DNA from 3 places in the Vibrio gigantis genome. Region 3 is predicted to be linked to each of the others. Evidence: predicted binding sites of a transcription regulator. Region 3 holds the regulator's gene; each other region holds the start of a gene.
The links. The regulator PurR, encoded in region 3, represses purine synthesis genes. The targets are predictions, from matches to a motif close to TNANGNAAACGTTTNCNTNA.
Positions count from the first base shown of each region.

Region 1: a site for PurR is predicted at 1,317-1,336, ahead of purM (phosphoribosylformylglycinamidine cyclo-ligase). Genes of this name have one in related genera too.
Region 2: a site for PurR is predicted at 2,178-2,197, ahead of OCV56_RS11480 (NupC/NupG family nucleoside CNT transporter). Genes of this name have one in related genera too.

Region 1 is NZ_AP025492.1:2,717,190-2,721,161, forward strand. It holds gene OCV56_RS12010 (uracil-xanthine permease family protein) at 1-471, shown strand, start outside; gene upp (uracil phosphoribosyltransferase) at 604-1,230, opposite strand; gene purM (phosphoribosylformylglycinamidine cyclo-ligase) at 1,400-2,440, shown strand; gene purN (phosphoribosylglycinamide formyltransferase) at 2,729-3,403, shown strand; gene OCV56_RS12030 (class II glutamine amidotransferase) at 3,488-3,972, opposite strand, start outside.
Region 2 is NZ_AP025492.1:2,607,693-2,611,664, reverse strand. It holds gene OCV56_RS11490 (lytic murein transglycosylase) at 1-957, shown strand, start outside; gene OCV56_RS11485 (LysR family transcriptional regulator) at 1,118-2,038, shown strand; gene OCV56_RS11480 (NupC/NupG family nucleoside CNT transporter) at 2,244-3,443, shown strand; gene OCV56_RS11475 (cation:proton antiporter) at 3,659-3,972, shown strand, end outside.
Region 3 is NZ_AP025492.1:2,344,661-2,348,632, forward strand. It holds gene torD (molecular chaperone TorD) at 139-786, shown strand; gene purR (HTH-type transcriptional repressor PurR) at 1,102-2,106, shown strand; cyclic di-GMP riboswitch class I at 2,277-2,362, shown strand; gene OCV56_RS10290 (TfoX/Sxy family DNA transformation protein) at 2,490-3,080, shown strand; gene OCV56_RS10295 (TVP38/TMEM64 family protein) at 3,214-3,894, shown strand; gene OCV56_RS10300 (putative signal transducing protein) at 3,924-3,972, shown strand, end outside.

The DNA.
Region 1 (3,972 bases), 370 kb from region 3:
ATCACAGGTGACGGCGTGGCAACAATCGCTGCTTCTATGCTGGGCGCTCCGCCAAACACTACGTACAGTGAAGTAACAGGCGCAGTAATGCTGACAAAAGCCTTCAACCCAGTGATCATGACTTGGGCTGCTGTTACTGCCATCGTTCTTGCATTGGTTGGTAAGCTAGGCGCACTACTTCAAACGATTCCGGTTCCTGTGATGGGTGGCATCATGATTCTACTGTTTGGCTCTATCGCAACAGTAGGTCTCAACACGCTCATCAAAAACAATGTTGACCTGCACAAATCACGTAACCTTGTGATCGTGGGAATTACTTTAGTCTTTGGTATTGGCGGCATGGCCTTTGGTATCGGTGACTTCAGCCTACAAGGCGTAAGCTTGTGCGGTATCGTGGCGATTCTACTTAACCTAGTGCTTCCAGAAGAGCTAGGTGACAACACTGTGGTAGACAAAGCTCAAATCGATTAACCCATCGGTAAGGCTAGAATCACAAGCCAACAAGATCAAAAAAGGGAGAGCATCGAATGCTCTCCCTTTTTATTAATGCGGCTAATTCAGCGAATTAAGAAACGGTTTAGAGTCACTTAAGCTGAAACCGAATTACTTAGTACCGAAGATCTTATCACCAGCATCGCCAAGACCAGGAACAATGTAGCCCTTGTCGTTTAGCTTCTCATCGATTGCAGCCGTGTAAAGCTCAACGTCTGGGTGTGCTTTTTCTAGAGCAGCGATACCTTCAGGAGCCGCTACAAGCACAAGAATCTTAAAGTGCTTACAACCTTTCTCTTTCATCAGGTCGATAGTTGCGATCATAGAACCACCTGTCGCAAGCATTGGATCTACCACTAGAGCAATACGCTCATCGATGTTAGATGCAAGCTTGTTGAAGTATGGTACTGGCTCAAGCGTTTCTTCGTCACGGTAGATACCAACAACACTGATACGTGCACTTGGGATGTGCTCAAGAACGCCGTCCATCATGCCTAGACCAGCACGTAGGATTGGTACTACAGTTACTTTTTTACCTTTAATTTGGTCAACTTCAACTGGACCGTTCCAACCATTAATAGTTACACGCTCAGTTTCAAAGTCTGATGTCGCTTCGTATGTTAGAAGGCTACCCACTTCTGTCGCTAGCTCACGAAAACGCTTAGTGCTAATCTCACCTTCACGCATCAGGCCAATTTTATGTTTTACTAGCGGGTGTTTCACTTCAACAACTTTCATTTCCAACTCCGGCAATATTTAAACAAACCTGTAGATTATACACGAACTCTAAGGTTATTTCAGAATCTTTCTTCTAATAAAAAAAACCGCGCAAACGTTTGCTCTTGGTAATCAAGCCCTGTTAGAATAGCGCCGTTTTCACATCCAACTTAAGTTCGAGGACTATCCCGTGAGTGGTAATACTTCTTCTCTAAGCTACAAAGACGCTGGTGTTGATATCGACGCAGGTAATGCACTAGTAGACCGTATTAAAGGCGCTGTTAAACGCACTCGTCGCCCTGAGGTAATGGGCGGTATTGGTGGCTTTGGCGCCCTATGTGAACTTCCAACGAAATACAAAGAGCCGGTACTTGTTTCAGGTACTGATGGTGTTGGTACTAAACTTCGCCTTGCTTTGGATCTGAAAAAACACGACACCATTGGTATCGATCTAGTGGCAATGTGTGTGAACGACTTAATCGTTCAAGGTGGTGAGCCACTATTCTTCCTAGACTACTACGCAACGGGTAAGCTAGATGTAGATACAGCAGCAGATGTTGTTTCTGGTATCGCTGAAGGTTGTGTTCAAGCTGGCTGTGCACTAATCGGTGGTGAAACTGCTGAAATGCCAGGTATGTACGAAGGCGACGACTACGATGTAGCGGGCTTCTGTGTTGGTGTTGTAGAAAAAGCTGACATCATTGACGGCACTAAAGTAGCAGCAGGCGACGCACTTATCGCTGTTGGCTCAAGTGGTCCACACTCAAACGGTTACTCTTTAATTCGTAAAGTTCTAGAAGTTTCTGGGGCTGATAAGAGTGAAGAACTGGAAGGTCGCACTATCGGTGAGCACCTACTAGAACCAACTAAGATTTATATCAAATCGGCACTAAAAATGATTGCAGAGCATGATATCCATGCTATCTCGCACATCACTGGTGGTGGTTTCTGGGAAAACATCCCACGCGTACTTCCTGAAGGTACTAAAGCAGTGATTGATGGTAAGAGCTGGGAATGGCCTGCTATCTTCAACTGGCTACAAGAGAAAGGCAACGTGGAAACATTTGAAATGTACCGCACTTTCAACTGTGGTGTAGGCCTTGTTGTTGCTCTACCTAAAGACCAAGCAGACGCTGCTGTTGAACTACTGAAAGCTGAAGGCGAAAACGCTTGGGTTATCGGTGAAATCGCAAACGCTGAAGCTGGTGAAGAGCAAGTTGAAATCAAATAAGTGATACGCTCACTTACTTAGTTAATGAGGACCTAATGGTCCTCATTTTGCTATTTGGCCCGCAGAAAACCTTAGTTTATGTAGGTAATATAGATACCAATCGTAGTAAGTAACTGGTCATCCTAGCTTGTTAAAACGCTCGATCACGTCGTTAGAAATTTTAATTGTAGGATAACTACTTATCTAAAATCTCTGCCTAGTTCTCAAGCCTTTTTCCTGCGCTATTTATGAGCACTTACTTACTGTGATTGGTATAAACTCCAGTTAATCAATCGTATGACCCACTCTATGAAAAACAATCACTCAAATAAAACCACTCACTCTCAGAAAAATATCGTTGTGTTAGTTTCAGGAAGCGGAAGCAACTTACAGGCAATTTTAGATGCCTGCGATAACAATATGATTGATGCATCGGTTAAAGCTGTCTTCTCAAACAAAGCAGAGGCTTTTGGATTAGAACGAGCGAAAACCGCAGGTGTTGACGCTCATTCAGTGAATCCAAAAGACTTTGGTTCACGTGAAGAGTTTGACCATGAATTGATGGTTCAGATCGATGCTTACCAGCCAGATTTAATCGTACTCGCTGGCTACATGCGTATCCTGAGTTCAGAGTTTGTTCGTCACTACGCGGGGAAAATGGTTAACATTCACCCTTCTCTTTTGCCTAAATACCCAGGCCTACACACCCACCAGCGCGCCATTGATGCGCAAGACAAAGAACATGGTACTAGCGTCCACTTTGTTACTGAAGAGCTCGATGGGGGGCCTGTGATCTTACAAGCTAAGGTTCCGGTATTTGAAGATGATGATGCTGATATGCTGGCAAGCCGAGTGCTTACTCAAGAACACTGCATTTACCCTATGGTCTGTAAATGGTTCGCTGAAGATCGTTTATCAATGCAAAACGGACAAGCAGTCTTAGATGGTAAAGCATTAGGTAAACACGGCTACGCAGAAGAGTAGTACCGAGAATACAAAATAAAAAAGGCCATTAACTGACTAGTACAGTTAACGGCCTTTCTTTTATCGGCTCAAATCATTAAGTGTTTAACTCAATGGTTCTGTTGGAGCTTGGCTTGCTACCTTCTTCGGCGCATAAGCGATATCTTCCAACGCTTGGTGGTTATTGCCAATCAACTCACCAAAATGAAACAGCGCATATTCGCCCGGCTTCATTCTAAACCACTCTTCATTGTCTGTTAGAGGTTGAGTTGCTACTACCGTAACCACATCATTCGGTGTGGTTTCTTCTTGGAAGTTAATCTCAACATCTTCATCAATCAGGCTCGCTTTACCAAAGGGAGCGCGCCTTGTTATCCAGTACAAATGGTTGGTACAGTACGTCATCACATACTCCCCATCACTGAGTAACATGTTGAAAACACCTTTATCTCGGAGCTTGTCACAACACTCAGCTACAAAGCGAAACATACCTTCCATGTCTTGAGGTGGTTCAGGAAAACGCTCTTCAAGTTGTTTGAGTAGCCAGCAGAACGAAAGCTCACTGTCTGTCTCGCCAACCGGTCTAAAAC
Region 2 (3,972 bases), 260 kb from region 3:
CTTTTAGGTAATAGCTTGGCCATTGGCTCAGTACACGCTCAAGAACTGAGTTTCGAGCAATATGTAGAAAAACTAAAGCAACAAGGCCGTGAAGAAGGCATCTCTGAAGCGATCATTGATGAAGCCTTTGATGGTGTGACGTTTAAACCAAGAGCGGTCAAAGCGGATAAAAACCAACCGGAGAAAAAGCTGACTCTGGATGAATACATTCCACGAGCGGTACCAGATTGGAAAGTGAAGCAAGCAAGGTCACTTTATAAGAAGCATTATACAGCGTTAAAACGTATTGGTGATGAATATGGCGTTCAGCCGCGATTCATTGTCGCGCTATGGGGTGTTGAGAGTAACTTCGGTAAGTTCACCGGTAATTACAGCGTAATCGACGCTTTAACGACCATGGCTTACGAAGGGCGCAGAGAGGCGTTTTTCCGCAGCGAAGCGATGGCGGCGTTAACCATTCTTGACCAAGGCCATATCACACCTAAAGAGATGAAAGGCTCTTGGGCTGGTGCAATGGGTCAGCCTCAGTTTATGCCGAGCTCATTCTTAGCGTATGCCGCAGATGGTAATGGCGATGGTAAGAAAGATATCTGGGGTACTGAAGAAGATGTATTTGCCTCGGCGGCGAATTATCTGAGTCAATCTGGTTGGGATGACAAGTACACTTGGGGCCGTCAGGTTCACGTACCATCAACGGTGTCTATTGATTTGCAAGGTCGATCTGAAGACAAAGCGAAATACCTAAAAGAGTGGTCTGAACTAGGTATCAAGCGTTATGACGATCGCCCATTGCCAAACCTCAATGAAGACATTAAAGCTTGGTTAATCATGCCAGATGACGAAGCGGGTCGTTCTTACCTCGTTTACAACAACTACAATGTATTAATGAAGTGGAATCGTTCTTACTACTTTGCTTTGGCAGTCAGCCATCTAGCAGACAGAATCAAGTTTGATTAGTAGACTGAATTTTATTAATTGGTATGGCTCGCTTTGATAGCATTTGGCCTACCATAGGCAGAACGAACTAAAGGACTCTTCGGAGTCCTTTTTGTTTTATTTAATTTTATATTTCAGAGATTTTAAAGGTGGTCTTGTGCTAACAGATAGAGCCGCGCAGATGGTGATATTCCATGCGCTGATCAAGCATGAAGGTTTTACCAGTGCTGCGAAAAGCTTGAACGTTTCGGTGTCTCATATCAGTAAACAAGTTGCTTTGCTTGAAGACTCTATTGGTATCAAGTTGGTACAACGAACCACACGTAGCCTCACGCTAACGGAAGCGGGGGAAGTGTTCTATAAGCACTGTGAGCAACTGTTTAACACGGTAAAAGCGGCTCAAATGGATATGGACAGCCAGCGTGATGATATCTCTGGAATATTGCGCGTTGGATTGTCGCAGTCATTTGGCACCTTGCATATTATTCCGGCGATTGATGAGCTCAGACAGCTTTACCCTCAGTTGAGAATCGAGGTGCACTTGTTCGACTACAAAGTGGATATGATTGAAGAGCGCTTGGATCTCTGGATCACCAATAATGAAGACTTGCCTGAAGGTTACATTGCGCAGCGATTAGCAGATAGTCAGTTTGTGGTGGCCGCATCACCGGATTATTTGATTAAGGCTGGGACCCCGCACGTACCGTCGGATCTGATTGACCACAACTGTCTTATCTATCGTAGCCGAGAACGGGACTACACATCGTGGGCGTTTGATAACGGGCAAGAAAACCTCAGCGTCAAAGTGGCAGGCGATTACTCAGTCGATTTAGCTGAGGCAGTACGAGACGCGGCTGTATCAGGGTGGGGCGTTGCTTATCTGGCGACTTACTTAGTTAAAGAAGAGTTTAGAACGGGCAAATTAATTCAAGTATTGCCTGAATGGCGAGCTAGCCAATTAATGCCATTTTATGCCGTGTATCCGAGTAGAAAGAACATGCCGAAGAAGCTTTCTGCGGTGATTGAGTTCATTAAAGATCATATCGGATCGCCGACGTACTGGGACAAAAACCTCAAAACGTGCGTGGAACTGCATCGTTAACTGTTTCCAAACCTATAAATATAATTTCCATATGGAAAAAGTATGCTTTTTAATCAAAGTTATTGGTTAAAATTCAACAGCTTAATTTATATCACTGCTTAAAGATGATTACCCCAACATCGCGTTAACAACCGAGACTTGCCGCAAACGATTTCCTCTATAGAATGCGTCGCCTTTCCTATCTACAACTTTTAGGTTGACGCACATGGCTTCCCTACTTGGAATTATCACTATTTTAGTTGCCGCTTGGTTACTATCTACGGACAGAAAAAATATTCCATTAAGAACAGTCTCTTTGGCTTTCTTATTACAAATCTCATTCGCGCTATTGGTTCTGTATGTACCAATGGGTAAAGAAGCGTTGAATGCAGCTACAGGTGCGGTATCTAGCTTGATCAACTACGGTCAAGAAGGGATTAACTTCCTATTTGGTGGCCTAACGAATAACGGATTTGTTTTCGCGATTAATGTTTTAGGCATCATTATCTTTTTCTCTGCATTGATCTCTGGTTTGTACCACATCGGCTTTATGCCAAAGGTGATCAACCTTATTGGTGGTGCTCTACAAAAATTCTTGGGCACAGGTCGTGCGGAATCACTGTCTGCGACTGCGAATATCTTTGTGGGCATGATTGAAGCGCCATTGGTGGTTAAACCTTATCTAAAGCATATGACGGATTCACAATTGTTTGCTGTGATGGTGTGTGGTTTGGCATCTGTAGCGGGTGGCACGCTGGTGGGTTATGCGTCACTAGGTGTAGACCTAAACTACCTGATTGCAGCTGCATTCATGTCAGCACCAGCTGGTCTATTGATGGCAAAAATCCTAGTACCTGGTAGCCCAGATGACGCACAAGAAAACATTGAATCTGATGTTGAAATTCCACGAGCAACAAACGTAGTTGAGGCAATGGCAGATGGGGCTATGTCTGGACTTCGTATTGCCGTTGCGGTGGGTGCGACACTTCTCGCCTTTATCAGTGTGATTGCGATGCTGAATGGCTTATTAGGTATTGTTGGTGGCTGGTTCGGCGTAAACCTAAGCTTCGAACTTATCCTAGGTTATGTGTTCGCACCCGTTGCATGGCTGATCGGTGTGCCATGGTCTGAGGCTGTTGTTGCAGGCTCGCTGATCGGTAACAAGATCGTTGTGAACGAGTTTGTGGCTTTTATCCAGTTAATGGACGTAAAAGACGCACTGAGTGAGCACTCAAAAGCGATCGTTACTTTTGCACTATGTGGTTTTGCCAACATCTCTACAATGGCCATTCTGATTGGTGGTCTGGGTAGCTTAGTTCCAGAGCGTCGTTCTTTCATCTCACAATACGGCTTTAAAGCGATTTGTGCGGGTGTACTTGCCAACTTAATGAGCGCAGCGATTGCTGGCGTGGTGCTTTCTCTTTAAGCCCCTCCTCGTTAATTGATAAGTGTTTTCTAGCTGGGTTCTAAGTACCCAGTTAGATCTTTAATACTGTGCTGCCCATTAGTAAAGTGACTGATTAATCACAATAATATTCGGTTAGTGTGATAAAGAGATCCTATAGTGTAATGACGTAGTTTTTCTTATTCAGTTAATAAGTTTGTACCACAGGGTGTGGTGCAAACCTTTTAGGGGCACAAATGGATTTGTCGATTACTTCATCCTTGGCGTTAATTGGGCTGCTGTCTTTAACGTGTCAATTGTTAGGTTGGCGCTTACGTCTTCCTGCTATTCTTCCTCTCCTTATCGTCGGCCTGTTGTTAGGTCCTGGCCTGAATATCCTGAATCCCGATGCTATTTTCGGTGATGTTCTGTTTCCTATGATTTCACTAGGTGTCGCCATCATTCTGTTTGAAGGGGCGTTAACCCTGAATTTTAAGGAAATCAGAGGTCATGGTCGCATGGTGACTCACCTTGTGAGTTTCGGCATGTTAATTACGTGGGCGTGCATTGT
Region 3 (3,972 bases):
ATTCAATATAGGCATTACTACTAACGAGTAACTTTGCTTTTCGCAAATAACCTTGTTATTCAGCCTTGGTGTGCTTCTACACAAGTAACTTCAAGATACATATAAGTAACACCGCAAGACTAAATCAGGATCTAAGAAATGAAAGATACGAAAGCATTCAACGAGCAAAGAGCAGAAATATACTGGTGGCTATCAAGCTTATTCGCTAAAGAGCTCACTCAAGAAGAACTCGATCACTACCACTCTGTTGAAATTCGTTCTTTCCTAACTGGTTTAGGCGAAAATCAAACACTAAAACCATCGATAGATAAGTTAGTAGATGCGCTTAACCGTCTACAAACACGTGAAGATGCTCAGCTAGAGCTGTCTGCAGACTTTTGCGATCTTTTCTTAAAGACAGATAAACACGGCGCTCTTCCTTACGCTTCGATGTATATCGGCGAAACTGGCCTTTTGAACGATAAACCAGCAAAAGATATGGAAGAGATCATGGCTAAACACAACTTAGTGGTGAACCAAGACCTAAAAGAGCCAGCAGACCACATCGCTATCGAACTCGATTTCCTTGGCAACCTGATCATCCGTTCTAACGAAACTGAACTTGAAGAAGAACTAGAGAAATCGTTCGCCATTCAACAGCAGTTTATTGAACAGCAGCTGCTTACTTGGGTACCAAAGTTCAATGTAAAATGTCATGACATTGATGAATTCGGTTTCTACGCTTCAGTCTCATCTTTGCTACTCGCATTCTGTCAATTAGACACTCAATATTTAGCTGGTGAATAGCTTATTGGATGACTAGGTAAATAAATTCAGTAGAATGTGACAATTCACCCGGATTTCTGGGTGAATTTTATTGCGAGTAATTTCTAGTCAGTCTAAAATTGTGACCGCAAACGATAAAATATGAAACATTCACGAAATGCTATGCTTATTAAAGTTCAGAGCATTTCGGTGTTAAGACAAGCCGCTCAATAGCGGTTTTTTGTTTTTTAGCACTTTAGTACCCAAAGAGCCCTACAAATTTAAGCTCTTAGTTAGGTAGCTTAACGGCTACTTTATTCCGTACTTTGGGAAAGTAGCTTCTAATAGGATAAAACCATGGCCACTATAAAAGATGTCGCTCGCTTAGCCGGCGTATCAACAACAACCGTTTCTCACGTAATCAATAAAACTCGCTTTGTTGCAGAAGCAACTCAAGAAAAAGTAAACAAAGCGGTAGATGAACTGAACTATGCACCAAGTGCTGTTGCTCGTAGCTTGAAGTGCAATACAACACGCACTATAGGTATGCTAGTGACTCAATCAACTAACCTATTCTTCTCTGAAGTTATCGATGGTGTTGAGAGTTACTGCTACCGTCAAGGTTACACTTTGATCCTGTGTAATACGGGCGGCATCTATGAAAAGCAACGTGACTACATTCGAATGCTTGCAGAGAAACGTGTAGATGGCATTTTAGTTATGTGTTCTGACCTAACTGAAGAACTAAGAGAGATGTTAGACCGTCATGCTGACATCCCTAAAGTTATCATGGACTGGGGACCAGAGAGTTCTCAAGCTGATAAGATCATCGATAACTCTGAAGAAGGTGGCTACCTAGCGACCAAATACCTTATTGAACGAGGTCACTCTAAGATTGCATGTTTAAGTGGCCACTTAGACAAAGCAGCATGTGTTGAACGTATTGCCGGTTACAAGCGCGCACTCAACGAAGCTAAGATTTCTGCCGATGAAAATATGATCATCGAAGGCAACTTCGAGTGTGATACGGCAGTTCTTGCTGCAGAACAAATCGTTGAGATAGAAGATCGTCCAACGGCGGTATTCTGCTTTAACGATACAATGGCTCTCGGCCTAATGAGCCGCTTGCAAGAAAAAGGCATTCGCATTCCTGAAGATATCTCGGTGATCGGTTACGACAATATCGAACTGGCTGAATACTTCTCCCCGCCGTTAACCACCGTTCACCAACCAAAGCGTCGTGTTGGCAAGAATGCATTCGAAATTCTATTAGAGCGCATAAAAGACAAAGATCACGAAAAACGTGTCTTCGAAATGCACCCTGAAATTGTTGAACGAAGTACAGTTAAAACGTTAAATTAATTGACAATTTGAGTTTAATTTCATCAAGCGCACCTTTAGGTGCGCTTTTTTTATCAGCAACCATAATGAACCCAGATGCACAACAGAAAGATCATTAATTGAAGCAACATCACATTTTGAAATATCAACTGTGAGCTTCATTCAACAAAAACTTTATTCTATTTAATCAGTCACGCACAGGGCAAACCACTCGAAAGAGTGAGACGCAAAGCTTCCGGCCTAAACCACTTGTTGGTATGGTAGCGGGGTTACCGATGGCAAAATGCAGTAACTACTAATAATTTAGTAATTTACGGCTTATTGACAATTTAATTGCAACATTTTGCTAATCTCTCGGACCTGCTTATTTGGTGGCGTAGTTCAAATACACCGAGATAAATAACATGGATAAACCGATACTAAAGGACTCGATGAAGTTATTTGAGTCCCTAGGAAAAATAAAATCACGCTCAATGTTTGGTGGCTTCGGTCTTTTTGCTGATGACACTATGTTTGCTCTGGTTGTAAATGACCAGTTGCACATACGAGCAGACAAATGCACAACGAAGCAATTCGAACAACAAGGGTTTCAACCGTACGTCTACAAAAAACGTGGTTTCCCTGTCGTTACTAAATATTTCGCTTTACCTGAAGGCCTGTGGCAAGACCAAGAGAAAATCTTGGAACTCGCAACGACGTCTCTGGGTTTTGCTAAAGAAGAAAAAGCTGAACAGTCTTCTGCTAAGCCAACCCGACTCAAAGATCTACCAAATCTTCGACTCGCCACTGAGCGTATGTTGAAAAAAGCAGGAATCGATTCCGTAGAACGTTTATATGAATCTGGCTCTGTAAACGCCTTTAACGCCATCAAGGAATCGCATGCGTCCTCTGTCAGTATTGAACTACTGTGGGCGCTAGAAGGTGCAATCAATGGAACACATTGGTCTGTCATACCGCAGCAGCGTCGCGAAGAGCTTATCAATCGCGTCAATTAACATTGTCAGTGCAAACTATATACATAACTAAGCCGCATTCACTGCGGCTTTTTTTATATCTGGTGAAAGTTAATCTATGCTTTGCCTGTCTATCTATACTAATGGTATGCATTGAAAATTTGAGGAAGTATCAATGAGTAAGAAAATGATATTGGGTATTGTATTGGTCATAACGATCGTTTTATTAGGCATTAACTTTGGCCAATACCTCACACTGGAAAATGCCAAAGCACAGCAAGCGGTGCTAAATGACTATATTGGAAGTAACTTTATTGTAGCGGCAGCGACTTACTTCATTGCGTATGTATTGATCACCGCCTTTTCCATTCCTGGGGCAGCAGTTGTTACACTTCTTGGTGCTGCATTGTTTGGCTTCTGGAATAGCTTACTTTTGGTCTCTTTCGCCAGTGCGATCGGTGCAACTCTTGCCTTTTTGAGTAGCCGTTACCTGTTACGTGACTGGATTCAAACCAAATTTGGTGACAAATTAGCGACGATTAATAAGGGTGTTGAAAAAGACGGAGCATTTTATTTATTTTCTCTACGTCTGATTCCTGTATTTCCGTTTTTCCTTATCAACCTGTTGATGGGTCTAACACCGATGTCGGTGAGTCGTTACTACATTACGAGTCAAATCGGGATGTTGCCGGGGACTGCGGTTTTCTTGAACGCTGGTACTCAGCTCGCAGAAATTGATTCACTTTCGGGCATCGTCTCCCCTTCAGTACTATTGTCATTTGCGTTATTGGGGATATTCCCAATTGTTGCTAAATGGTTGATGAATAAGTTTCGCTCAACACCCGTAGCTGAATAACGCATATAGTCGAATAAGGTTCTATTTCAATGAAAATCTTCAGTGCATCGAATCCGACAGAAGCTCATATCATCTGTG